2 linked regions of the Rhodovastum atsumiense genome follow. The protein of the gene in region 1 binds, or shares a complex with, the protein of each later gene. Links are inferred from orthologs where the notes say so. Each region holds a gene or a part of one and is shown on either strand. Other genes may lie near its edges.

Region 1 (16,245 bases):
CAGGCCGCTCCCCAGCGCTGCCAGCGTGGCCCCCAGCAGCAGACGCCGCAGCGCGGCCCCGTCCCGTCGCAAATACGCCATGATCAGCCGTCTTCCAGATGCAGCAGCAGCGCCACGGCCAGCATCAGCCCCGAAACCGCCGGGGCCCAGGCCGCCAACGGTGGAGGCAGCGCGCCGGACTGGCCGAATTCCTCGGCAATCTTGGAGATGACGAACAACGCGAAGCCGGCCGCCACCCCGCTCGCGATCATCCGCGCCACGCCGCCGCGCCGGCTCGGGCGCATCGAGAACCCGGCGGCCAGCAGCGTCATCGTGCCCGCGAGCAACGGCAGCGCCAGCAAAGTCTGGAATTGCAGCCGGTGCCGGATCGAGGAAAAACCGGACCGGTCGAGCAGCGAGATGAAACCGGGCAAGGCCCAGACGGACAAGGTGTCGGGCGGCGCGAAGCTCTCCTGCACCCGGTCCACCGTCATGTTGGTGTCCAGCGCCATCGGCCGCGGCGCCGAGGGCAGCCGGCCGGGCTGGATGGTGCGGGCGTTCTCCAACTGCCACACCCCGGGGCCGAGCTCCGCCCGCGTCGCCTCCACCCGCTCCAGCAGCCGGTCGCCGGCATCAAGACGGAACAGGCTGACATCCTGGGCCACCAGCCGGGTCTCGCGCAGTTGCACGCTGCGGGCGTGCAGGATCGCCACCCCCTGCGGCACCAGTCCCTCATCGGACTGGCGCAGCCAGAGCTGGCCGCCGTTCAGCGCCAGCGGTCCGCCGCCGCTGCGCAGGTACACGTTCTCCAGCGCCTCCGCCCGCGCCCGCATCACCGCCGAGATCGGGCTGAGCGCCGCGGTCGCGAACGCCCCCATCGCCAGCGCGCAGAGCAGCGGCGCGGCCAGGAACTGCCAGGCGGACACCCCGGAGGCACGCGCCACCACCAGCGCGGAGGAGCGGGTGAGCCGCCAGAACGCCCAGATCCCGCCCAGCAGCACCGCGAAGGGCAGGATCTGCATGATGATCCAGGGCAGGCGCATGGCGGCGATCTCGGTCACCACGGCGAAGGTCGCCTCGGTCCGTGTCGCCGAGCGGCGCAGCAGCTCGATGAAGTCGAACAGGGCGATCAGCCCGGTCAGCCCGGCCAGCATCACGCCCACCGAGGCGGCGAAGACGCGGGCGATATAAAGGGAAAGCGTCGCGGCGACGGTCACGGGTCAGCTCGCCCCCAGCCGCAGTTGCAGGGCAACCGGGACCAGCCGGAACTGCGGGCCGAACAGCGCCCAGGCGCAGACCAGGCCGGGCAGCACCGCATTCACCCAGATCAGCGGGATCATCGCCGCCTGCTTGGCGGCGAGATTGGTCAGCAGCAGGGAAGATGCCAGCAGCCCGACCACCGCCAGCACCGCCAGCAGCGGCCGCACCAGCCCGCCATGGCGGCGGAACGTGCCCATCAGCACGCAGACCAGCGCGACCAGGGTGAAGGTCAGCGTGGTCAGCGGTGATGCCAGGCGCCGGTTTGCCTCCACCTGCAGCTTCGGCAGGTCGCGCTCCAGTACCGCCCCCGCCACCGGATGCAGCAATTCACCGAGCGACATCTCGCTGATGTCGCGGAATCGCTGCTCCTCCCCGCGCTCGCTGCGGCTGAGGTCGATCATGTTCTCGGCGAAGGTCAGCACGTTGAGCCGGCCGGTCTGGCGGTCGATCTCCTGGCGGCTGCCGTTGATCAGCAGCACCCGCGGCGCGCCCTCCGATGACACCAGCCGCCCGCGCTCGGCCAGGATGGTGGCCGGATTGTTCTTCTGCCGGGCGTCCTCGATCAGGATGCCACGCAGCCCGCCATCGGGGTCGCGCGCCCGCACATAGACCGTCAGGTCGTCGGAGACCGGGGTGAACACGCCTTCCTGCAGCAGGAAGGCGGCCACGCGGTTGCGGATCTCGAACTGATACTGCCGGAACGCCTGCGAGGCCGCCGGCACCAGCACCAGGTTCAGCAGGTAGCCGCAGGCCACCGCCACCAGCGCCACCGCGAGCGCCGGCCGCGCCAGCGCCAGCGGCGACAGCCCGGCCGCGCGCATCACCGTCAGTTCCCGGTCGCCGGACAACCTCTGGTAGATGAACTGCACCACGACGAAGGTCGTGATCGGCAGGATCACCGAGACAAAATAAGGAATCTGCAGGCTCGACAGTTCCAGGAACACCCGAACCGACAACCCACGGTTGACCACCAGCTCGACGAAGCGCAGCGACTGCGTCAGCCAGATCAGCGCCACCAGCCCGGCGGTGGTGGCGACCAGGGCCAGCAGCAACTGGCGGAAAATATAGCGATCGAGCCGGGTGACAATCGGGCCGATTCGGATGGGCAGCACGCTCATGCCGGCACTTTAGCCGGGCCGGGGCCACCGGCAAAACCGTGAAGCGGCGCCGGGAGGCGCCTGCACATCATGGCAGGACCTTGCCGGGGTTCATGATGCCGTGCGGATCCAGCGCCTGCTTGATGCGCCGCATGGTCTCAAGCTCCGCCCCGCCCCGCCAGCCGGGCAGCATCGCCGGCTTCAGCCGCCCGACCCCGTGCTCGGCCGAAAAACTGCCGCCGAGGTCGCGCACCACCGCGCCGACCGCCGCCATCAGGTCCTGGTCGCGGGCCAGGAAGGCAGCCGGGTCCATGCCCTCGGGCTGGACCAGGTTGAAGTGAATGTTGCCATCGCCGAGATGCCCGAACGGGACGATGCGGATGCCCGGCAGCAGCGCCTCGCAGGCCTCCGCCGCCCGGTGGAGCAGCGCCGGGACGCGCGAGACCGGCACCGAGACATCGTTCTTGACCGAGGCGCCGGCCCGCTTCTGCGCCTCGGAATGCTCCTCGCGCAGCTTCCAGATCGCCGCGCGCTGCGCCCCGGAGGCGGCAATGGCGGCATCCAGCACCACCCCCTCTTCCAGCGCCGCCCCCAGCACCTCCTCCAGCGCCGGGCGCAGACCAGCCCCGACCCGCGGAGACGCCAGCTCGACCAGGACATAATGGTCGGCCGGGGTCACGAGCGGCAACGCAGAGCCGGGAATATGCGCCAGCACCAGATCCATGCCGGAGCCCGACATATATTCGAATGCCTGCAGCGCGGCCGGATCCTGCGCCTGGAACCGGGAGAACAGGTCCAGCGCCGCCTCGGCGGACGGCAGCGCACACAGCGCCACCTCCACCTCGCGCGGCAGCGGAGCCAGCTTCAGCACGGCGGCGGTGATGATGCCGAGCGTCCCCTCGGCGCCGACGAAAAGCTGGCGCAGGCAATAGCCGGTATTGTCCTTGCGCAGCCGGCGCAAGCCCTCCCAGACCTCCCCGTCCGGCAACACCACCTCCAGCCCGAGCACGAGATCACGGGCATTGCCGTAGCGGATCGTGTTGTTGCCGCCGGCATTGGTGGCCAGCACCCCACCGATCTGCGCGGTCCCCTCCGAGGCGATCGACAACGGCAGCAGGCAGCCTTTGGCCGCCGCCGCCTCCTGCGCCGCCTTCAGGGTCACCCCGGCCTGCAGGGTCAGGGTCATGTCCACCGGGTCAATCTCGAGGATCCGGTTGAGCCGGGCGAGCGCCAGCACGATCTCACTGCCGTCCTCGGCCGGCACGGCGCCACCGACCATCGACGTGTTGCCGCCCTGGGGGACGATGCCCACACCGGCAGCGGCACAGGCCCGCACGACCTCGGCGACCTCCTGCGTGGTGGCGGGCCGAACCACAGCCGGGGGGTGGCCCCGGTAGAGGCGGCGCCAGTCCTCGGCATAAGGTGCGATATCGGTCGGATCGGTCAGCAACCCTCTCGGGCCGACAATGGCTGCCAGCTCGGTGAGAAAACGCTCTGTTGCAACATGCGGCATGGCAGGCCTCCGGCGGCCAAGTTAGAGCCGGGTCGCCACGGGTCAATGCCGCGCTTGGGGCGCTGCCCCAAACCCCGCCAAAGGCTTCGCCTCTGGACTCCAGCAGGGGCCAAAAGGCCCCTGCACCCCTCTCCTACCCTTGTTTCTGCGACTGCTCGGCGTAGGGGCGCCAGTCGCGGAAGAACGCGGTGCCGATCTCGCCGGCGAGGTCGATCAGGCCACATTGCAAATGGTCGAGGAAATGATGCAGGCCCTCGTCCAGGATCGTCTGGACGGTCGGCCCCAGCAACGTGGTCCGCAACTCCTCGACCTGTTCCAGCGCCCGCACGGTGCCCCGCAGCCCCCAGGTGGCGCGCAGCCGGTTCAGCACCCAGTCGACCTGCTCCAGGCAGAGCGCGACACTGCGGGGGAAGTGATTGTCACGCAACAGGAAACCTACCACGTCGGCGGGGGTGAAGCCCGCTGGGGCGATGCGGCGGAAGGCGTGATAGCCGGCCGCGGCCCGCAGCACACCGCCCCACTGCGTCAGCTCGGCCACGCGCCGCGCCTCGCCGTTGGTGGCGGGGACCAGCAGGTGATAGCGGATGTCCAGCATCCGGGTAGTCTGGTCAGCGCGCTCGATCTGGCGCCCGAGCTGGTAGAACAGCCAGCCCTGGTCGCGGAAGAACGTTCCCTCGGTGATGCCGGTATGGGTCTGCACGCCCTCCTTGATGCGCGCACACAGCCGCGACAACCGGTCGCCCTGCAGATCGGCGGCATCGATCGCCACCATGTCACGGTGAAAGACGTTCAGTTGTACCCACATCTCCGTCGAGATCAGCGGGCGCAGGGTGCGCGCATTCATGCGGGCCGCTTCCAGCGCGGCCGGCACGCTGGTGGGATTGTCGTGGTCGAGCAGGTAGAAGCGCTTCACCGCCTCCGCCCCCGGGGCCAGCCCACGCTCGGCGAAGCCCGCCTCGTCGGCGTTGATGCGCACCAGGGCGAACCAGCTTTCGCTCTCGCGGCCGGGGCTCTCGAAATTCTGGGTGACGTCGATGAGACGGGCGATGTTCTCGACGCGCTCGAGATACCGGGCCATCCAGAACAGGCCCTCGGCATAGCGCGCGAGCAGCGGCAATTCGTTGCGCATCATGCCACCTCCGCTTCGGCCAGGACCCAGGTGTCCTTCGACCCGCCGCCCTGGGACGAATTCACCACCAGGCTGCCCGGGCGCAGCGCCACCCGCGTCAGCCCGCCCGGCAACACCCAGGTCTGCCGCCCGGTGACCGCATAAGGCCGCAGGTCGAGATGCCGCGGCCGGATCCCCTCGTCGCAGAGCGTCGGAGCGACCGACAGCGAGATCACCGGCTGGCTGATCCAGTTGGCGGGATCGGCCAGCAGCGCCGCGCGGGCATGTTCGAGCTGGGCGCGGGAGGCGTGCGGGCCGATGGTGATGCCATAGCCCCCGGATTCCCCGACAGGCTTGATCACCAGCTGGTCCAGATGCGCGAGCGTATAGGCCAGCCCTTCCGGCTCGCGACAGATATGGGTCTCGACATTGGGCAGGATCGGATCCTCGGACAGGTAGTAGCGGATGATCCTTGGCATATAAGCGTACACCGCCTTGTCGTCGGCGACGCCGGTGCCGACCGCGTTGGCCAGCGCCACGTTGCCGCGCCGCCACGCCCCGATCAGGCCCGGCACGCCGAGCAGGCTTTCCGGCCGGCCAACGGTGGGGTCGAGGAAGTCGTCGCTGATGCGCCGGTAGATGGTATGCACCGGGCGCCGCCCGCCGGTGGTGCGCATCCACACCCGGTCCTGCTCGACGAACAGGTCGGCCCCCTCGACCAGCGGCACCCCCATTTCGCGCGCGAGAAAGACGTGCTCGAAATAAGCCGAGTTGTAGATGCCGGGGCTGAGCAGCACCACTTGCGGGTCATCCACCCCCTCGGGCGCGATCTCGACCATGGCGCTCAACAGGCGCTCGCCATAATCGTCGACCGGCCGCAGCCGCATCCCCGCCATCAGGTCGGGGAAGGCCCGCGACATCATGTGGCGGTTCTCGACGACGTAGGACACGCCGGAAGGCGTGCGACCGTTATCTTCCAGGACCATGAAATTGCCGGCGGTGTCGCGCACGATGTCGGTGCCGCAGATATGCACGTAGGTGCCGAACCGGACCGGGAAATCCTCCATCTCCGGCCGGTAATTGGCATTCCCGAGCACGAGTTCGGCCGGCACCACGCCATCCTTGAGGATCCGCCGCTCGTGGTAGATGTCGTGCAGGAACGCATTGAGCGCCGCGACTCGCTGCTGCACGCCGGTATCGATGACCCGCCATTCCGCCGCGGTCAGAATGCGCGGAATGCAGTCGAACGGCATGATCCGGTCGATTGCGGTGGCATCCGAATAAACCGTGAAGGTGATGCCGAGGTTGAACAGATCGTTCTCGGCCGCCTGGGCACGCGCGCGCAGCGCGTCGAGTCCAATGGATCCAATGCGTTCGCGCACGACGGCCGCGGCACCACCATCGCCCGCCCTCTCGCTCGTGAGTTCGCAGAAAAACGGCCCCGGGCGATAATCGCGGAAAGGGTCGGAAGCGACGTCGATCTGGCTTTCTGGCATATCGGGGTGCTCGCCGGCGCTGAAAGTTTGCAAACGCCACGAAGCATAGCAGACATATTCAGCGTGCAACCCCCTTCTTCGCGGCGCTGCAGCGAAGGGGCGGGGCCAAGCGGGGCGGTTGCGCGACACGGCGGACCGTGCCTATTCCTGCACTTCCCTCCCTGCCTCTGGATGATTCCCATGCTGCGTCCCGCGCTGGCCCTGGTTCTCCTCGCTTTGATCGCCGGCTGCACTGACAAGGAACCCCCGGCCCCGCCGCAGGTCGCCTATCAGCCGCCGCCGCTGCCCGAGCCGCCTCCGGCGCCGTGGTGTGCCCGTCCGGGTGAAGTGACGGCGTTCTCGGTCGCCGCGCTGAAAAGCAACCTGATGGTTACGGCCATCTCCTGCCGGGCGGAAGACAAGTACAACGCCTTCGTGAACCGGTACCGGCCGTCGCTGCTGCAACAGGAGAAGACGGCGGAGACCTATTTCAGCCGTAACGACAAGCGGCGCTGGCAGCAGTCGCGCGACGACTACATCACCCAGCTCGCCAACGCGCAGTCGCAGCGCGCCATGGTGCTGGGGTCGCAGTTCTGCGAACGCAGCCTGGGTCAGTTCGATGAAGTCATGGCCCTGCAGAAGCCCGAGGAACTGCCCCGCTTCGCCGAAACGAAGACGCAGTCCCTGCCGCAGGCGATGAAGTTCGCAGAATGCCCGGCGACCGCGGCGCCGGCCCCCGCGCCGGCGAAGGCCGTGGCGGCAGCGAAGAAGAAGAAGAAGTAACGCAGCGCCCCCGTCACCCCGGCCCTGGCAACGGATGGTTTCGTTGCCAGGGGATGCCGCCCGCTTCGCCGGCCGGACCATCCGCGATGGTTGAAGATCCGGCGCGATGCGCAAGGCGCAGAGCTGATGACCGGTACATATAAAGAGGCCCGGGAGACCGATTGCGGTCTTCCGGGCCTCTTTTTTCCGTCAACCGGACCAGGGCAAGGCCAGAGGGGCTCCCCTGGCCTTGCTTGTACCGGTTAGCGCAGCACGATCTCGACGCGACGGTTCTGCGGCTCGCGGACGCCGGCGGCGGTCGGCACCAGCGGGCGGCTGTCGCCGTAGGCCTGGATCGCGATGGCATTGCGCGGCACGCCGTTGCGCACCAGCTCGGCCGCCACGTTCTCGGCACGCTTGCGCGACAGCCCGAGATTGTAGCGGGCGGTGCCGGTGCGGTCGGCGTGGCCGGCAACCTCGATCTGCGTCAGCTGCACGCGGGTCGAGTTCTGCGCCGCCTCGGCGATGATCTGGCGCGCGCGCGCGGTCAGGTCAGCCCGATCCCAGTCGAAGAACACCAGGTAGGTGCGCGAGGGCGCCGGCGCGGGGGCAACCACCGGCACCGGGGCCGGCGGCGGCACCGCCGGAGCCGAGTTGAACGCATAGCGCACGCCCAGCATCGCCGCGTGGTTATACTGGTTGCCCAGCTTCACCGTCCCCGGCACGCCAGCCACGCTGCCCTTGTACTTGGGCTCCTCGACCGTCGCCATGAAGCGATACTCGGCGGTCAGCGACAGGCCCGGCACCGGCAGCGCATAGGACGCGCCCAGGATCGCCTGCGTCGCCAGGCTGCCTTCGGTCTTGTTCGCACCGCTGATCTGGTTCGGCCCGCCCGGCAGATACGCCTTCGCGCTGCTGACCTGCGTCCATTCATAGCCGATACCGGCGCCGGCATACGGCGTCACCGGCAGGCCGAGGTCGAAATCATACAGGCCGTTGATCATCACGCCGTAGGTCTGCAGATCGGCACCGCCCTGCACACGGCCCGCCTTGGTCAGGCGCGTGTGGTTGTCGCGGTAATTGCCCTCGAGCTCGACGCGCACGCCGTTGCCGAAGCCCCAGCCAACGCTGCCGACCGCGCCAAGACCGCCATTGCCCGTCAGCTTCCCGGAGCCGCTGACCGTGCCGCCGGGAATCGCCGCCGTTCCCTTGGTGTCGATGTCCTGCGTGTAGTTGTAGCCCAGCCCACCACCGACATAGAGGCCGTTGATCGGCTGCGCCTGCGCCACCACCGGCAGGGCCAACACGGACGCGGCCAACAGCGCGTTCCGAAGTTTCATGGCTTATTCTCCTCGCTTGTAGGCTCGCCGCGATAAGGCAATACGGCGACGAAACGGCATTTCATTCGAGTTTGACGAAAATGAGGCGCGCCCATCCGCCATGACGGCAGGACGGGAATGCACGTTCTCATATCGGATTGATGTCGCCGGCATGATGCGAGCCGGAATCAGGGCTCTTGTACTTCGACCGGAGTCGAAGCGATACGGCGGTTCATGTCCGGCTGCCCCGCCCGCAGTCGATAACGGACTGCATCAAGACAGATCCGCCGCCGGCGCGGGCGCCGGCGGCGGGGGACGTCCCACTTCGGATCGTATCCGGATCTACTTCAGCACGATCTCGACGCGACGGTTCTGCGGCTCGCGGACGCCGGCGGCGGTGGGCACCAGCGGGCGGCTGTCGCCATAGGCCTGGATCGCGATGACGTTGCGCGGCACGCCGTTGCGCACCAGCTCGGCCGCCACGTTCTCGGCGCGCTTGCGCGACAGCGCCAGGTTGTAGCGGGCGGTGCCGGTGCGGTCGGCGTGGCCGGCAACCTCGATCTGCGTCAGCTGCACGCGGGTCGAGTTCTGCGCCGCCTCGGCGATGATCTGGCGCGCACGCGCGGTCAGCTCAGCCCGATCCCAGTCGAAGAACACCAAGTAGGTGCGCGAGGGCGCCGGCGCAGGGGCAACCACCGGCGCGGGGGCCGGCGGCGGCACCGCCGGAGCCGAGTTGAACGCGTAGCGCACGCCCAGCATCGCAGCGTGGTTATACTGGTTGCCCAGCTTCACCGTCCCCGGCACGCCAGCCACGCTGCCCTTGTACTTGGGCTCCTCGACCGTCGCCATGAAGCGGTACTCGGCGGTCAGCGACAGGCCCGGCACCGGCAGCGCATAGGACGCGCCCAGGATCGCCTGCGTCGCCAGGCTGCCTTCGGTCTTGTTCGCGCCGCTGATCTGGTTCGGCCCGCCCGGCAGATACGCCTTCGCGCTGCTGACCTGCGTCCATTCATAGCCGATACCGGCGCCGGCATACGGCGTCACCGGCAGGCCGAGGTCGAAGTCATACAGGCCGTTGATCATCACGCCGTAGGTCTGCAGGTCGGCACCGCCACGGACCGCACCCGCCTTGCTCAGGCGCGTGTGGTTCTCACGGTAGTTGCCCTCGAGCTCGACGCGCACGCCGTTGCCGAAGCCCCAGCCAACGCTGCCGACCGCGCCGAGGCCGCCATTGCCCGTCAGCTTCCCGGAGCCGCTGACCGTGCCACCGGGAATCGCCGCCGTCCCCTTGGTGTCGATGTCCTGCGTGTAGTTGTAGCCCAGCCCACCACCGACATAGAGACCATTGATCGGCTGCGCCTGCGCCACAGCCGGCAGGGCCAAGACGGACGCGGCCAACAGCGCGTTCCGAATCGTCATCGTGTGCTCTCCTCGCGTTCCGGGCCGCTATGCGCGCCCTCGGGTAGGCGATTGCCTTCCCCGCTCTACTTGCCGGAAAGGTAGTGTTCGGGTCCCGTAGTGACCAGCAGTGATTGTCTCTGTCGCGATCCAGAGACGGTTTTCGGGGACACAGAGTTGCTTTTTTGCAACAGATATTCCCCTACTCCGGGAGCGGCCATACCCAGGCATGCCCCCGCAACGACCTCCCGAACGAGAAGAGAATAGTTGGCAAGGCGGAACGCATCGCCGACTCGCCATGAAAAACCCGCCGCCGGTCCTGCGACCGACGGCGGGCGGAAGATGCAACGATGTTGCCGGCCGGGACGCGCCCCGGCCCCGCGCGCCTACTTGAAGACGATCTCGACGCGGCGGTTCTGCGGTTCCCGCACGCCCGGGGCGGTCGGCACCAGCGGACGGCTGTAGCCGAAGGCTTCGATCGAGATGGCTTCGCGCGGCACGCCGTTGCGCACCAGCTCGGCGGCCACGTTCTCGGCGCGGCGGCGCGACAGGGCGATATTGTAGTTGGCGGTGCCGGTGCGGTCGGCGTGACCGGCAACCTCGATACGGGTGTATTGCACTCGACTCGAGTTCTGCGCCGCCTCGGCGATGATCTGGCGCGCGCGCGCGGTCAGGTCGGCCCGATCCCAGTCGAAGAACACCAGGTAGGTGCGCGAGGGCGCCGGCGCCGGTGCGGCAACGGGGGCCGGTGCGGGCGGCGGCGGCGGCGGGGCCGCATTGAAGGCATAACGAAGCCCGACCAGAACGGATTCGTTGGTGGGGTTGCCGATCTTGATCGAGGTGCCGCTGGCCGGGCCGACCGCCGACCCACGCCGGATGGCCGTCGATCCGTTGAAGCTCGGCTCGCCGAACTGGCCGACGAAACGGAACTCGGTCGTCAGCGCCAGGCCGGGTACACCGAGCGGGAAGGCCGCGCCGAGGATCACCTGCCCGGCCGCTTCACCAGAGGAAGAATTGCTGAAGTTGATCTGCGACTGCGGGTTCAGGTTGGTGGTGTACAACCGGCCCGACTGGAATTCGTTCCAGATATAGCCGAAGCCGATGCCGGCATAGGGCTGGACCCAGCTCGCGACTTCGGTGAAGTCGTACAACCCGTTCACGAAGACGCCGTACTGCAGGATGTTGCCGCCGCCGGCAATGCCCGAAGTCCCGGTGGTCCGGGTGTGATTGGACCGGTAATTGCCCTCCAGTTCGAAGCGCAGGCCGTTGCCGAGCCCATAGCCGACGCTGGCAAGCCCGACGAAACCGCCACTCGACGAAAGCGACCCATTGCTGCTGACGGATCTGGTCACGCCGAAGACCGGGGTGGCGAACGAGACGCTCTTGGCATTCACTGAGTTCAGGTAGTCAAATCCGATACCGCCACCGATATACAAGCCAGTGATCGGCTCCGCCGTCCACGCCGTTACCGGCAACGCCAGCATGGTCGCGGCCAGCATCACGCTCCGCAATTTCATGGTTCTCTCCTCGCATGACGGGTCTCTGCTAGCGACCCAGAGGCGGGGCTGTTGATCGCCCTGTCCAGCGCAGCAAACCGTAGTGTCCAAGTTGGAACGAAGCCAGCATCCACGGCCGCACAACGTGCGCGTTGTGCGTTTCCACCAAGCTATGTGGCAGTACAGACACAGTGCTGTTGTATTCACGATACAGTGAAGACCGAAAATTCAAGTTCGTTTCACTTGACGGCGGCATGGGCGCAACAGAGGAGCCCGGCAGAAGTTCAAGCTGCCCAGAGTGGTAAGCCTGTCTCCACTGCCCGGGCGATCGGTTGGTTCCACGGAAATACATACCCGCGCATGCAGATGGCGCGGGGGGATCCAACACTGATTTCGATTTTCCGTGGGCCCGGATAGCGGCACTCCGGCCACACCCATCGCGGCGGCCGGGACTGCCGGCCGCCGGCGGCCGGCCCCGGTCAGCCTGCCGGTCTAACCCCGAATTCCGGTGGAATTCGGAACTACCCCAGTTGCTCCGCGTAATGGCACGCGACCTGGTGATCGCCGAGCACGCGCCAGTCCGGCCGCTCCGCCGTGCAGCGATCGGTCGCATGCGGACAGCGCGAGGCGAAGGCGCAGCCGGGCGGCGGGTTCAGGGGGGATGGCAGTTCGCCCCGCACCGACGCCACCTGCTTGCGGTGGCGCGCATCGATCGAGGGCGTGGCGGCAAGCAGCGCGCGCGTGTAGGGGTGCAGGGGCGCTGCGAACACGCTCTCCTTCGGGCCGTGCTCGACCGGGCGGCCGCAATACAGCACCAGCACCTCGCGGGCGATGTGGCGGACCACGCTCAGGTCATGGCTGATGAACAGGTAGGCGAGACGGAACTCGTCCTGCAGATCCATCAGCAGGTTCAGCACCTGGGCCTGGATCGATACGTCCAGCGCCGACACCGGCTCGTCGGCCACCACCACGCGCGGATTGAGCATCAACGCCCGGGCGATGGCGATGCGCTGGCGCTGCCCGCCGGAGAACATGTGCGGATAGCGGCCGTACTGGTCCTGGCGCAGCCCGACCCGGGCCATCATCGCCCGCACCGCCTGCTCGCGCTCGGCGCGGCCGCCGCGGCCATTCAGCGCGAGCGGCTCCTCGAGGATGGCGCCCACGGTCTTGCGCGGGTTGAGCGACCCGTACGGATTCTGGAACACCATCTGCACATTGAGGCGCAGGCGGCGGCGTTCCACCTCGTCGTCGAGCGGCACCTTGCGGCCGTCGATCAGCAGCTCGCCCGCGCTCGGCAGTTCCATCAGCGTCGCCATGCGCGCGAGCGTGGACTTGCCGCAGCCGGACTCGCCGACCACCGCCAGGGTCTCGCCGGGATGCAGCACGAAGGACACGCCGTCGACCGCCTTCACCAGCGCCTTCGGGACGAACAGGCCGCCCCCGACCGGGTAATGGCGGCGCAGCGCGGCCGCCTCCATGGCTGGGGTCATGGCTGCAGCACCTGGCTGGGTCCCTCCCCGTCCGCCACCCCGGGAGGGGGCGCGGCGGACGGGGTCCGGTCGAGCGGGAAATGGCAACGGGCGCGGCGGCCGGACGGGCCGGCGAGCGTCGGCGGGACGCTGCGGCAGGCGGTATCGGCAAAGCGGCAGCGCGGATTGAACAGGCAGCCCTGCGGGCGGTCGTCGATGCCGGGCACCACCCCCGGAATGGTCGGCAGCCGCCGCCGTCCCAGGGCGCGTTCCGGCAGGGCATCGAGCAGGGCCGCCGTGTAGGGATGGCGCGGGGTGGCGAACAGCGCCTCGGTGGGCTGCTCCTCCACCATCTGCCCGGCATACATCACCTGCACGCGGTGGGCGGTCTCGGCCACCACGCCCATGTCGTGGGTGATCAGCACCAGCGCCATGCCACGCTGCTTCTGCAGGTCGACCAGCAGATCAAGGATCTGCTTCTGGATGGTGACATCCAGCGCCGTGGTCGGCTCGTCGGCGATCAGCAGGCGCGGGTTGCAGGCGATCGCCATGGCGATCATGACGCGCTGGTTCATGCCGCCCGAGAGCTGGTGCGGAAAGGCCGAGAGCCGGCGGCCGGGATCAGGAATGCCCACCTGGTCAAGCAGTTCCACCACGCGGTCGCGGACCTTGTTGCGCGGCACGGCGTCATGCGCCCGCAGCGCCTCGGCGATCTGCCAGCCCACCGGATAGCAGGGATTGAGGCTGGACATCGGCTCCTGGAACACCATCGCCATGTCCTTGCCGACCACCCGCCGGCGCTGGCGCGCCGACAGCGAGAGCAGGTCGGCGCCGTCGAAGCGCAGCGCCTCGGCGCTGACGCGGCCAGGCCAGCCGATCAGCCCCATGGCGGCGAGCATCGACACGCTCTTGCCCGAGCCGGATTCCCCCACGATGCAGAGGACCTCGCCCTCGTCCACCGTGACGTCCACCCCGTCCACGGCGCGGAAGCGGCCGCGGGCGGTGGCGAAATCGACCGCGAGATTGCGGATTTCCAGCAGCGGCATCAGCGTTTCAGCTTGGGATCGAGGGCATCGCGCAACCCGTCGCCGAACAGGTTGAAGGCGAGCACGGTGAACAGGATGAACAGGCCGGGGAAGGTCAGCACCCACCAGGCCCGCTGGTAGTACTGCAGCGCGCCGGCGAGCATGGTGCCCCATTCCGGCGTCGGCGGCTGCGCGCCCAGCCCGAGGAAGCCGAGCGCCGCGGCATCCAGGATCGCCGCCGAGAAGCCGAGCGAGGCCTGCACGATCAGCGGCGCCGTGCAGTTCGGCAGCACGGTGTTGAACATCAGGTAAAGCCGCCCGGCGCCGGCGCAGCGCGTGGCGGTGACGTAGTCGCGCGCCAGTTCCGACATCGCCGAGGCGCGCGACAGTCGCGTGTAGCCGGGCAGCGTCACGATCGCCACTGCCAGCATGGCGTTGAACAGGCCCGGCCCCAGGATGGCGACGATGACGATGGCCAGCAGCAGGCTCGGGAACACCAGCACGATGTCCATCAGCCGCATGATGATGGTGTCGACCACCCCGCCCGAGAAGGCGGCGGTCAGGCCGAGCGCCGTGCCGCAGGTCATCGACAGCGCCACCACCGAAATCCCGATCAGCAGCGACAGCCGCGCCCCGTAGATCAGGCGCGAGAGGATGTCACGGCCGACATCGTCGGTGCCGAGCGGATAGGTCCAGCTTCCGCCCTCCTGCCAGACCGGCGGGGTGAGGAAGGCGTCGCGGTACTGCTCGATCGGCGAATGCGGTGCCACCACGTCGGCGAATACCGCCAGCACCACCAGCACCACCATGAAGGCGAGCCCGAGCACCGCGCCACGGTTCTCGGCGAAACCGCGCCAGAACAGGCGGATGCGGCCGGGCATGGGCGGCGCTTCCGGCGGCGCCGCGACAAGGGTCTCGTTGCCGGACATCAGGACTGCGCCCTCATCGACGGATCCGGGGATTGAGGAAGCCATAGGTCATGTCGACGCCGAGATTGACCAGGATCACCAGGGTCGCCACCAGCAGCGTGCCGCCCTGCAGCACCGGGTAGTCGCGACGCTGGATGCTCTCGACCAGCCAGTGGCCGACGCCGGGCCAGGAGAAGATCGTCTCCGTCAGGATGGCCCCGCCCAGCAGCGTGCCGGCCTGCAGGCCGATGACCGTCACCACCGGGATCAGCGCGTTGCGCAGCGCGTGCACCACCACCACCCGCGACACGCCCAGGCCCTTGGCCCGCGCGGTACGGATGTAGTCCTCGCCGAGCACTTCCAGCATGGCCGAGCGCGTCATGCGCGCCACCACCGCCAGAGGTTGCGTTCCCAATACGATCGTAGGCAGGATCAGGTGGCCTACGGCCGAGGCGAAGGCGCCCTCGTCCTCGCTGAACCAGGTGTCGATCAGCATGAAGCCCGACCAGGGCTCCACATAGTACATGTCACTGATGCGGCCGGAGACCGGGGTCCAGCCGAGGGCGACTGAGAAGATCAGGATCATCATCAGCCCCCACCAGAAGATCGGCATGGAGGCGCCGGTGACGGATAACCCCATCAATCCGTAATCGAAGGCCGATCCCCGCTTCACCGCCGCCACCACCCCGAGCGGGATGCCCACCGCCATGGCGAGCAGGATGGCGCAGAGCGTCAGCTCCAGCGTGGCCGGGAACAGCGTGGTGAACTCCCGCCAGACCGGCTCGCGCGTGACCACGGAGACGCCGAGCCCGCCGGTGACCACGCCGACCTCGTAGTCGAGGAACTGCTTCCACAGCGGCTGGTCGAGACCGAAGTCATGGCGCAGCGCGGCGAGGCGCTCGGGTTCGATGCCGTGCTCGCCGACGCGCACCTCGATCGGGTCGCCGGGGACGAGGCGGATCAGCAGGAAGGCCAGGAAGGTCACGCCGATGAAGGTCGGCACGATCAGTGCCAGGCGGCGGAAGAGAAAGCGGACCAAGGGGCGCTGTCCGGGAACTGTGGCGGGGCGGTGGGGAGTGGCCGTGCGGCGGCTGTCCGCCTCCCCCGCTTGCGGGCGAGGCGGACAGCGACCGGGCTTACTTCAGGTCGACCGGCTCGAACTGCACGCGGCCGAACGGGCTCATCTTGAAGCCGACGACCTCCTTGCGGACCGGCCAGAACACCACCGAATGAGCGACCAGGAAGAAGGGCTGCTCCTCGCGCATCACCAGCTGCGCCTGCTGGTACAGCTTGGCGCGCTCGGCCTGCACGGGGACCTGCGCCGCCTTGCGGATCAGGGCTTCGAAGTCCTGGTTGCACCACTTGGAGACGCTGCCGCCGCCGATGCGCGCGGCGTCGCAGCCGGCCAGCGGGGTGAAGAAGTTGTCCGGATCACC
Region 2 (11,073 bases), 820 kb from region 1 along the record:
AGAAGGCAATCTGAAGATTGGCGATTTCGACCAGCATGTCAGCGCTGCTTCGGGTCCAGCACGTCACGCAGGCCGTCGCCGAGCAGGTTGAAGGCCAGCGAGGCAACGAAGATGGCGATGCCGGGCACCATGGGCACCCACCACTGATCGAGGATGAAGCGTCGGGCGGTGGCGATCATCGCCCCCCATTCCGGCGAGGGCGGCTGCGCCCCCATGCCGAGGAAACCAAGGCTGGCGGCGGTGAGAATGATGCTGCTCATGTCCAGCGTGACGCGCACCACCACGCTGGGCAGGCAGAGCGGCGCGATGTGGCGCAGCACGATGCGGGCGTGCGAGGCACCGGTGAGGCGGGCGGCGGCGATGAAATCGGTGCCCCGGACGGTCAGCGCCTCGGCGCGCGCCAGCCGCGCATAGGGCGGCCAGGCGGTAAGCGCGATGGCGAAGATGGCCGAGGTGATGCCGGGCCGGATGGCGGCGACGAAGGCAAGGGCGAGGATCAGGCGCGGAAAGGCCAGGAAGACGTCGGTCAGCCGCATCAGCACGCGGTCGAGCAGGCCACCGGCATAGCCCGCGACACAGCCAATCGCGAGGCCGACCGGTGCGACCAGCGTCACCACCGCGACCACCATTCCCAGCGTGACCCGTCCGCCATGCAGCAGGCGCGAATAGATGTCGCGGCCGAGTTCGTCGGTGCCGAGCCAATGCTGTGCCGAGGGCGGCTGCAAACGCTGGGCGAGGTTCTGGGCGGCGGGATCGTGGGTGGCGAGCCATGGGGCGGCGAGCGAGGTGGCGATCAGCAGCATGACCACGACGAGGCCGCCGAGGGCCAGCGGGTGGGCGCGGAAACTGCGCCACAGCCGGTAGCGCTGCCCCCACGCCGCCTGGGCGCGCGAGGCGGGGGTATCGGTGAGCAGCCAGTCGCGCCAGGACGCCGCGCTCATCGGACGCGCGGATCCATTAAGCGGTAGAGCAGGTCGGCGACCAGGTTGAACACCAGATACGTTATCCCCACCACCAGCGTCGCGCCCAGCACGGCGTTCATGTCGGCATTCAGCAGCGACACCGTCAGGTACTGGCCGAGGCCGGGCCAGGAGAACACCGTCTCGGTTACCACCGCGCCTTCCAGCAGCCCGGCATAGGTCAGCGCCAGCACCGTCACCAGCCGTACCGCGATGTTGCCGAAGGCATGGCGCCAGATCACCCGCATGGCCGACAGCCCCTTGGCATGCGCGGTGACGATGTATTCGCCGGACAGGGCATCGAGCATGAAGGCGCGCGTCATGCGGGCGATGTACGCCATGCTGAACCAAGCCAGCACGCCCGCGGGCTGCAGCAGATGCGCCACGGCGTCGCGGAAGGCATCCCAATCGCCGGCGAGCAGCGCATCCACCGTCAGGAGGTTGGTGATCGCCGGCACGGTGTCCTCGAACACCACGTCCTGTCGCCCCGGTCCCGGCGCGATGCCGAGGGTGGCGTAGAAGATCAGCAGGGTCAGCAGGGCCAGCACGAAGATCGGCACCGAGTGCCCGGCGAGGCACAGCACCCGGATGGCGTGGTCGGTGCGCGTGCCCTGCCTCACCGCCGCCAGCACGCCGAGCGGCACGCCGGCCAGCGTGGCGATCACGATCGCCACCGTCGCCAGTTCGAGCGTGGCGGGAAAGAAGCGGGCGATGTCGTCGACCACGCTGTGCGAGGTCATCACCGAGCGGCCAAGATCCCCCTGCAGCAGCCGCCCGAGATAAAGGGCGAACTGCACCGGCAAGGAACGGTCGAGGCCCAGTGCGGCACGGGTCTGCTCGACCACGTCCTGCGGCGCGCGGTCGCCGACGATGGCCAACACCGGGTCGATCGGCATCACCCGGCCGATGAAGAAGGTCACCAGCACCAGGCCCAGCAGCGTGATCGCCACGCTGCCGAGCCCGCCAGCGAGCACGCCCAGGCGACGGATCACGCGGTCTTGCTGGCGGTGTAGAAGACGTTGCGACCCGACAGCGGCGCGATCTCGAAGCCCGTGACAACCTTGCGCAGCGCCGCGGTTTCCTGGCTCTGCAGCATGATGGCAAAGGGGCTGCGGGCCTGTGAATCGCGCTGCAGTGACTCGTATTCGGCGATGCGCTTCCTGGCGTCGGTTTCGCGCGCGGCGGCGGCGGCACGCTCGCTCAGCTCGGTGTCCTGCCAGGAATTGCGCCAGGCGAGCGTACGGCTGCGGGCCGTGTCGGAATTGTCGGTGTTGATGTTGAAGGCTTCGGCGTTGGTGTGCGGATCGAAATAGTCCGGCCCCCAGGCGAGCAGGGCAAGCTGATGCTGGCGGGCGCGGGTGCGGGTGAACACCTGGCGACTTTCGCCGGCGACCAGCGTCACCTTGATGCCGAGTTCCCCCAGGTTAGCCTGGATCGCCTGGGCAATGTCGGCAGTGGGCTGGATGGAGGCATGGTCAAGCGTCACCTCGAAGCCCTGGGCGAACCCGGCACGGGCGAGCAGGTCGCGGGCCCGGGCCAGGTCGCGGCGGAACGGCTGGTCCTTGATGGAAGCGGGGAAGCCTTCGGGCAGGAAGCTCTGGTGCACCCGGTGGGTGAAGGGGGTGATGTTCTTCTGGATGGCGTCGTAGTCGATCGCCCACTTGATCGCCTGGCGCACCTCGGGCCGGGCCAAAGCGGGGTGCGCCTGGTTCATGCCCACATAGAGCAGCGAGCCCCGCAGCGCCCGAGAGAGTCGCAGCGACGGGTCGGCCTCGGCGGCACGCAACTGCTCGGCCTGGAGATCGCGAGCGATGTCGATGTCGCCCTTCTGCAGTTGCAGCAACTGCGCGGATGGATCGGCGATGTGCTTGACAATGACGCGCCGCGTTTTCGGGCGGACCAGGGCATGCGGGTTGGTCTCGTAGAGCACCGTCTCGTTGGCCTTCCAGTTGCGCAGCACGTACGGCCCGCTGCCGGCGCTATGGGTCTTCAGCCACTGGTTGCCGAGATCATCTCCCTGGGCATTGGCCAGCACCTCGGCTTTTTCGACCACGCTGGCGACGTTGGCGGTGAGGCAATACAGCAACAGGGTCGGCGCGACCTGGGCGCCGACCGTCAGCACCAGGGTGCGGGGATCGGGCGCGACGATGCGGACATCGACGTTGTCCCTGGCGAAGCCGAACTGGGTGAGGATGAAGGCCGGCGTCTTGTTCAGCTTCACCGCGCGTTGCAGCGAAAAGGCCGCATCCTCGGCGGTGACCGGCTTGCCGGTGGCGAATTTCGCATTGCCGCGCAGGTGGAACGTGAAGGTGACGCCGTCCGGGGCGACCTCCCATGTCTCGGCCAGATCCCCCTTCAGGCGGTTCGGGTCGGCGGGATCGGGCTCCAGCAGGCGGTTGTAGCAGTTGCTCACTGCCTCGCCACCGTTCACCTCGAAGGTCTCGCCGGGATCGAGGCTGATCAGTTGCTCCAGTTGCTGGCCAACCACCAGCACATCCTTCGGGGTGGCGGCAAACGCCGACGGAACGAAAGCGGTCGCGGCCGAGGCGGCCAGAACACTGCGACGGGTCAGCATGGTGGGGCTCCGGAACATCCGAGATCGGCATTGAACGGCAGGGGCATTGTCTCCACAACCTCGCGCCGCCGTGTTTTCACAGAAGGGCGTGAACTCCCGCTCGCTCCTGGCATCCGGCCCACGGGATTCCGCTTCAGGTCGGCACGGAAGGCGGCATGACGGATAAAATGCAGCGATGCCTGCGAAACATCGAAGGTCACGATACCAGGATCCCGGAATGCATCGAACGCCGACAGTCAGCCTCGCCGTGAACACGATACAAGATTGTAAATTCGATTTTTATACGATGCATATTGCGTTGCGCAACACTCATTCGGAATCATGCAACACCCTGACACCCTATCATCGGGGCCTGGCAACGACCATATGTCATTGCAGTTTCGGTTCGACGGCCCTTTAATTTAACGTGCATTTATAGTGTTTTAATTTGCCATGCGAATAAATGTTGTATTTAATGATCCAGGTCGCCAAGCTCCGCATGGCCGCCACCTGCCCCAGTGAGACCAGGTCCATGCCCGGATGCCGCGCCGCGCTTCTCCGTTCAGCGATCGCGCCCGGGCCCATTTCCCGCCATTGCCGAAACCGGAATTTCGTCCATGCACCGACGTGATCTGCTTGCTGGAAGCCTGACCGTCGCCGGTATCCCCTGGCTGTCGCTCCGCCCCGCCGCCGCCGAGGCGCCCGCCACGCCGGTGCGTGGCGGCGTGGCCCGCATCGCGGTACAGGAACCCGCCATCCTGACCTCCGCCTTCCTGCCGACGATGAACATCGGCATGGTTTCTTCGAAGATCCTGGAGGGGCTGGTCAGTTACGACCTCGACCTCAGGCCTGTGCCGGCCCTGGCGGAATCGTGGGAAACGTCGGCGGATGGCCTGCGCGTCACCTTTCATCTGCGGCGTGAAGCAAAATGGCATGACGGAACGCCGTTCACCTCGGCCGATGTGCGCTTCACCCTCCTGAACGTGTGGAAGGCGCTGCATCCCTTCGGCCGCGCCGTCTATGCCAACGTCACCGAGGTCGAGACACCCGATCCGCACACCGCGGTGGTCGTGCTGTCCGCCCCGGCGCTCTATCTGTTCAACTACATCAACACCTATGGCTCGCAGATCCTGCCCCGCCATCTCTACGAGGGCACGGACATCCTGAAGAACCCGGCCAACGCCGCGCCCATCGGCACCGGCCCGTTCCGCTTCAAGGAATGGGTCCGCGGCAGCCACATCACGCTGGAACGCAATCCCGATTACTGGCAGCCGGGGAAACCCTACCTGGACGGCATCATCTTCCGCTTCATCCCCGACGCCGTGGCCAGGACGGTGGCACTGGAAGCAGGAGAAATCGACCAGGCCATCGGCTCGCTGATCCCTGTCACCAGCCTGCGGCGCTTCGCCGACACCTCGCGCTATTCCATCGCCACCGAGGACGGACGCTTCCTCGCTTCCATTTTCCTCGCCCAACTGAATGTCCGGCGCCCGCCCCTGTCCGACCGGCGGGTGCGGCAGGCGCTCTCCCATGCCATCGACCGGGCGGCGCTGGTGCGGCTGGTATGGCAGGGCTACGGCAAGCCGGCCACAGGGCCCATCCCCTCTTCGGTCACGCAGTACTACTGGCACGGCACCCCGCAGGCCTACGACCCAAAGAAAGCCGAGCAACTGCTGGACGAGGCGGGACTCCGCCGCGGTCCGGACGGCAGGCGCTTCCGCCTCAACCTTGTCAACGGCAGCGGCGACAGCCTGGAAGCCATCCGCGCGAGCGAGTTCCTCAAGCAATATCTCGGCCGTGTCGGCGTCGACATCGACATCGACATCATCGTCGACGAACCCGCCGCCTTCCTGCGCCGCGTCTACACCGACGCCAACTACGACATCATGATCTCCAGCCTGCACCGGCTGCCGGATCCGACGCTCGGCGTGCAGCGCCTCTACTGGACACGCAACATCATCAAGGGCGCGCCCTGGACCAACGGCTCCGGCTATTCCAACCCGGAACTGGACCGCATCATGGAGGCTGCGGCGGCCGAGGGCGACGTGACGCGCCGCCGGGCGCTGATCCGGCGCTGGCAGGACATCGCGCAGGAAGACGTGCCGATCCTCGACCTGGTGGAACTGACCTGGACCACCGTTTCCACCGCGCGCTTGCGCAAGCTGCGGCCGCAGGGCGACGGCCTGTTCGCCGGCCTGGAGGATGCCTGGCTGGTGCCCGCCCGGTGATCCGGCCGGCGCTGTGGCGCTATTTCCTGCGCCGGCTCGCGCAGGTACTGCCGGTGCTGTTCGGCATCGCCGCGCTGAACTTCCTCATCCTGCAGATCGCGCCCGGCGACGTGGTGGATGTGCTGGCGGGCGAGGCCGGCGCGGCGACCCCGGAATACATGGCCGCGCTGCGCCGCAGCTTCGGCCTGGACCAGCCGCTGTTGCTGCGCTTCGCCCATTACCTGTGGAACCTGGCGCAACTGCAGCTCGGCTTCTCCTTCCGTCAGAACATGCCGGTGCAGGAGCTGATCCTGACCCGGCTGCCGGCCACGCTGCTGCTGATGCTCTCGGCCCTGGTCATTGCCGTCGTGCTCGGCGCGCTGCTTGGCGTCATCGCCGCGGCGCGGGTGCATAGCTGGATCGACAGCGCGATTTCCGGCCTCGTGCTGCTGACCTACGCGGTGCCGACCTTCTGGCTCGGACTGATGGCCATCGTGCTGTTCTCCGCCGGCCTCGGCTGGCTGCCCTCGGGCGGAATGGTGACGGTCGGCGCGGATCTGCACGGCGGCGCGCTGGCAGGGGATGTGCTGGCGCATCTGCTGCTGCCGGCGCTGACGCTCTCCACCTTTTATCTCGCCGTCTATACCCGGCTGGTGCGCGGCGCCATGCTGGAACTCCATGGCGCCGACTTCATCCGCACCGCCCGCGCCAAGGGCGCGCCCGAATGGCGCGTGACCCTGCTGCACGCCTTCCGCAACGCGCTGCTGCCGATGGTGACGATGCTCGGCTACCAGGCCGCCTCGCTGCTCAGCGGCGCGGTGCTGGTGGAAACGGTGTTCAGTTGGCCCGGCCTCGGCCGGCTGGCCTTCGAGGCGATCCGCGCGCGCGATCTCAACCTGTTGCTCGGCATCCTGTTCTTCAGCTCGATCCTGGTGACGCTGGTGAACCTCGCGGTGGACCTGCTTTACGTCGCGATCGACCCGCGCGTCGACCTGCAGGCGCGACGCTCTTGAACGACCCTCCGGACAGCACGCGGCGGGGCTTGCTGCGCCGCCTCGCGCGGCAGCGCAGCGCCTGTGCCGGCGGGGCATTGCTGACGCTGGTGCTCGCGCTGGCACTGCTCGGGCCGTTCGTCTGGCCGGGCGATCCCTGGGCGATGGCGGCGCCCCCCATGCTGTGGCCGGGCGAGAATCTGGCCAATCCGCTCGGCACCGACGTGATGGGACGCGATCTCGCCATGGGGCTGGTCTCCGGCGCGCGGGTCTCGCTGCTGATCGGCTTCGTCAGCACCGCGATCGCCGCCTGCGTGGGCACGCTGCTCGGCGCGCTGGGTGGCTTCTACGGCGGGCGCGTCGATGCCCTGCTGATGCGCCTGACGGAACTGTTCCAGACCGTGCCGACCTTCGTCCTGGCGGTGGTGCTGGTGGCGGTGTTCCAGCCATCGGTCGCGACCGCGACGGTGGCCATCGGCATCGTCTCCTGGCCGGCCACCGCGCGGCTGGTGCGGGCACAGTTCCTCGCCCTGCGTGGGCGGGAATTCGTGCTGGCGGCGGAAACCTTCGGCATGGGGCCGGTCCGGTTGATCTTCACGCAGATCCTGCCCAACGCGCTGCCGCCGGTGATCGCCATCTCCACGCTGACCATCGCCCACGCCATCCAGACGGAAGCGGCCCTGGCATTCCTCGGCCTCGGCGACCCGAACGTCATGAGCTGGGGCACCATCATCGGCAGCGGCCGCGAGCAACTGAGCGAGGCATGGTATGTCTGCGGCCTGCCCGGCATCGCCGTCATCGTCACGGTGCTGGCCTTCAACCTGCTCGGCGAGGGGTTGAACGACGCGCTGAACCCGCATCTGCAGCGGCGCTGAGGAAACCCGGAATGGCCCTGCTGGAGATCCGCGGCCTGCGCACCTGGTTCCGCACCGAAGCCGGCATGCTCAAGGCGGTGGACGGCGTCGACCTGACGCTGGAGCGCGGCGAGACGCTGGCCCTGGTCGGCGAGAGCGGCAGCGGCAAGTCGGTCACCGCCTGCTCGCTGCTGCGCCTGGTGGAGCCCGCCGGCGGGCGCATCGCCGGCGGGGAGGTGCTCTTCCGCGGCACCGACCTGCTGCGGCTGGACGCGGCCGGTATCCGCGCCGTGCGCGGCGACCGCATCGCCATGATCTTCCAGGAACCGCTCTCGGCGCTCAACCCGGTGCAGACCATCGGCGCGCAGATCGTCGAGGCGCTGCGGCTGCATCGCCGCCTGAGCCGCCGTGCTGCCTGGAAGCGGGCCATGGAATTGCTGGCGCTGGTGCAGATCCCCTCGCCGCACGAGCGGGCCCGCGAATTCCCGCACCGGCTGTCGGGCGGCATGCGCCAGCGGGCGATGATCGCCATGGCGCTCGCCTGCGAGCCGGAATTGCTGATCGCCGACGAGCCGACCACGGCGCTCGACGTCACCACCCAGGTGCAGATCCTGGCCCTGCTGCGCGACCTGCAGCGGCGTCTTGGCATGGGCCTGCTGCTGATCACCCACGACCTCGGCGTGGTGGCGGAAGTCGCCGACCGCGTCGCCGTCATGTATGCCGGCCGGGTGGTGGAGGAAGGTCCGGTCGACCGTTTCTTCGCTGCCCCCGCCCACCCCTACGCGCGCGGCCTGCTCGATGCGGTGCGGCTGGAGGCACTGGCGCCCGGCAGCCGGCTGCCGGAGATCCCGGGCATGGTGCCCTCGCTGGTGCGGCGGCCGCCGGGCTGCGCCTTTGCCCCCCGCTGCGCCCGCGTCTCTCCCCGCTGCGAAGAAGAGGATCCCGTGCTGCGCACCGAAGCCGATGGCTGTCGCCATGCCTGCTTCAACCCGCATCGCGGCGACGACGCCGGCCAGGCCGCGGCATGACGCCGCCGCTGTTGGACCTGCACAGGGTGACGTGCGGCTTCGTCACGGCGCGTGGCGTGGTGCGCGCGGTGGAAGAGGTCAGCCTGCGGCTGCACCATGGGGAAACGCTGGGATTGGTGGGGGAGAGCGGGTGCGGCAAATCGACTCTCGCCCGGCTGGCGATGCGCCTGATTGCCCCCGGCAGCGGCAGCATCCGCTTCGACGGCATCGACCTGGCAACGGCCCGCGGCGAGGACCTGCGCCGCTACCGCGCCGCCGTGCAAATGGTCTTCCAGGATCCCTATGCCGCGCTCAACCCGCGCGAGACGATCGGCACCATCCTGGAACAGCCCCTGATCGTGCATCGCCGCGGCGGCAGGTCCGCGCGCCGGGCCGAGGCGCTTGCCATGCTCGCGCGCGTCGGCCTGCGGCCGGAACTCGCCACCCGTTACCCCTCGGAGCTCTCCGGCGGCCAGCGCCAGCGCGTCGGCATTGCCCGTGCGCTCATGCTGCAGCCGCGCATGTTGGTCTGTGACGAGGCGGTCTCAGCCCTTGATGTCTCGGTGCGGTCGCAGGTGCTGAACCTGTTGCTGAGGCTGCGCGCCGACCACGGTCTCGGCATGCTGTTCATCTCGCACGATCTTTCGGTGGTGCGCCATCTCGCCGACCGGGTGGCGGTGATGTATCTTGGCCGGATCGTCGAGTTCGCGCCACGTGACATGCTGTGGCAGGCCCCGCTGCATCCCTACACGCGTGCCCTGATGGCCGCGACACCGCTCGCCAATCCCGCCGCGGCACGGAGCCGCGTCGCACCGCCCTTGCCTGGCGAGGTGCCGAGCCCGCTTGATCCGCCGCCCGGCTGCCACTTCCATCCGCGCTGCCCGCTGGCAATCCCGAGATGCCGGCAGGAAACACCGGACCTGCACGAGGCAACATCCGGCCATTCGGTGGCCTGCCACCTCGCCGGTGAGTCGCCCTGTGCACTCCCGATGGTCGGATAAGCCGATCCGTCCGGGATCCGGGCGCCGTTCGAGGTGACCGCAACTGCGGTGAAACGCTTGATGCGAAGGGGGGAAAACGATCGTGGTGTATGGAGTGTTGGTGTGGTGGGGTCAGGGTGGGTTTGAAGACCTGGCGGCGACCTACTCTCCCGCGTCTTAGGACGCAGTACCATGGGCGCTGGGGTATTTCACGGCCGAGTTCGGGATGGGATCGGGTGGGGGGACCCCGCCAGAGCCACCAGGTCGTCAAACCCACCCTGATTGTGTGTGTCAGGGTGTGGGGGCAGGTTCTGGTGTTTGCGTCGGTGTGTGTGCGTGGTGAGGCCTGAGTGGCGGTTGGTGTGGATGACTGCTGTGCGTGATGGGGGAGATGATCGAGCCTGTTGGGCGATTAGGACCGGTTAGCTGAGCGCGTTGCCGCGCGTATACATCCGGCCTATCGACGTGCTGGTCTTGCACGGCCCTCGGGGAGACCTGGTTTTGAGGGAAGTTTCCCGCTTAGATGCTTTCAGCGGTTATCTTGTCCGCACATAGCTACCCGGCGGTGCCGCTGGCGCGACAACCGGTTCACCAGAGGTGCGTCCATCCCGGTCCTCTCGTACTAGGGACAGCTCCTCGCAAGTCTCCTTCACCCACGGCAGATAGGGACCGAACTGTCTCACGACGTTCTAAACCCAGCTCACGTACCACTTTAATCGGCGAACAGCCGAACCCTTGGGACCTGCTCCAGCCCCAGGATGTGATGAGCCGACATCGAGGTGCCAAACCTCCCCGTCGATGTGGACTCTTGGGGGAGATCAGCCTGTTATCCCTAGAGTACCTTTTATCCGTTGAGCGATGGCCCTTCCACGCGGGACCACCGGATCACTATGGCCGACTTTCGTCTCTGCTCGAGCTGTCGCTCTCGCAGTCAGGCGGGCTTATGCCATTGCACTCAGCAGCCGATGTCCGACCGGCCTGAGCCCACCATCGCGCGCCTCCGTTACCATTTGGGAGGCGACCGCCCCAGTCAAACTGCCTGCCATGCAGGGTCCCGGATCGGGCTGACCGATCGCGGTTAGACATCAGAAGCGCCCAGGGTGGTATTTCAAGGTTGGCTCCGCCGAAGCTGGCGCCCCGGTTTCAAAGCCTCCCACCTATCCTACACAGTGCTCTCCTAATGCCACTGCAAAGCTGCAGTAAAGGTTCATAGGGTCTTTCCGTCTGACCGCGGGTACCCCGCATCTTCACGGGGAATTCAATTTCGCTGAGCCGATGCCGGAGACAGTGGGGAAGTCGTTACGCCATTCGTGCAGGTCGGAACTTACCCGACAAGGAATTTCGCTACCTTAGGACCGTTATAGTTACGGCCGCCGTTTACCGGGGCTTCAATTCAGTGCTCGCACACCTCCTCTTAACCTTCCGGCACCGGGCAGGCGTCAGACCCTATACGTCGTCTCTCGACTTCGCAGAGCCCTGTGTTTTTACTAAACAGTCGCTACCCCCTGGTCTGTGCCACC

Evidence for each region.
Region 2: the proteins of NBY65_RS02500 (region 1) and NBY65_RS06290 are in contact, whole or in part, in a cryo-EM structure (PDB 8Z1Y), measured with the Escherichia coli proteins. The link is inferred for Rhodovastum atsumiense from one-to-one orthologs.

The regions. Positions count from the first base shown.
Region 1 is NZ_OW485601.1:584,758-601,002, forward strand. Bases 12,877-15,753 are described here. They hold NBY65_RS02500 (ABC transporter permease subunit), read right to left. Parts: upstream 14,831-15,753; coding sequence 13,922-14,830; downstream 12,877-13,921. Other genes in these bases: NBY65_RS02490 (dipeptide ABC transporter ATP-binding protein), read right to left, coding at 12,877-12,897; NBY65_RS02495 (ABC transporter ATP-binding protein), read right to left, coding at 12,894-13,922; NBY65_RS02505 (ABC transporter permease subunit), read right to left, coding at 14,844-15,753. Outside these bases: NBY65_RS02440 (LPS-assembly protein LptD), read right to left, coding at 1-81; LPS export ABC transporter permease LptG, read right to left, coding at 84-1,196; LPS export ABC transporter permease LptF, read right to left, coding at 1,200-2,357; NBY65_RS02455 (FAD-binding oxidoreductase), read right to left, coding at 2,425-3,849; NBY65_RS02460 (alpha-E domain-containing protein), read right to left, coding at 3,983-4,981; NBY65_RS02465 (circularly permuted type 2 ATP-grasp protein), read right to left, coding at 4,978-6,453; NBY65_RS02470 (hypothetical protein), read left to right, coding at 6,634-7,215; NBY65_RS02475 (OmpA family protein), read right to left, coding at 7,458-8,534; NBY65_RS02480 (OmpA family protein), read right to left, coding at 8,856-9,932; NBY65_RS02485 (OmpA family protein), read right to left, coding at 10,298-11,428; more of NBY65_RS02490, read right to left, coding at 11,929-12,876; more of NBY65_RS02505, read right to left, coding at 15,754-15,848; NBY65_RS02510 (ABC transporter substrate-binding protein), read right to left, coding at 15,946-16,245. UniProt on the Escherichia coli protein: Part of the ABC transporter DppABCDF involved in dipeptide transport. Responsible for the translocation of the substrate across the membrane.
Region 2 is NZ_OW485601.1:1,410,180-1,421,252, forward strand. The notes cover bases 7,585-10,582. They hold NBY65_RS06290 (ABC transporter ATP-binding protein), read left to right. Parts: upstream 7,585-8,590; coding sequence 8,591-9,574; downstream 9,575-10,582. Other genes in these bases: NBY65_RS06280 (ABC transporter permease), read left to right, coding at 7,585-7,587; NBY65_RS06285 (ABC transporter ATP-binding protein), read left to right, coding at 7,599-8,594. Also shown: NBY65_RS06250 (ABC transporter ATP-binding protein), read right to left, coding at 1-37; nikC (nickel transporter permease), read right to left, coding at 39-941; NBY65_RS06260 (ABC transporter permease), read right to left, coding at 938-1,951; NBY65_RS06265 (ABC transporter substrate-binding protein), read right to left, coding at 1,948-3,534; NBY65_RS06270 (ABC transporter substrate-binding protein), read left to right, coding at 4,131-5,741; NBY65_RS06275 (ABC transporter permease), read left to right, coding at 5,738-6,733; more of NBY65_RS06280, read left to right, coding at 6,730-7,584. UniProt on the Escherichia coli protein: Part of the ABC transporter DppABCDF involved in dipeptide transport. Responsible for energy coupling to the transport system.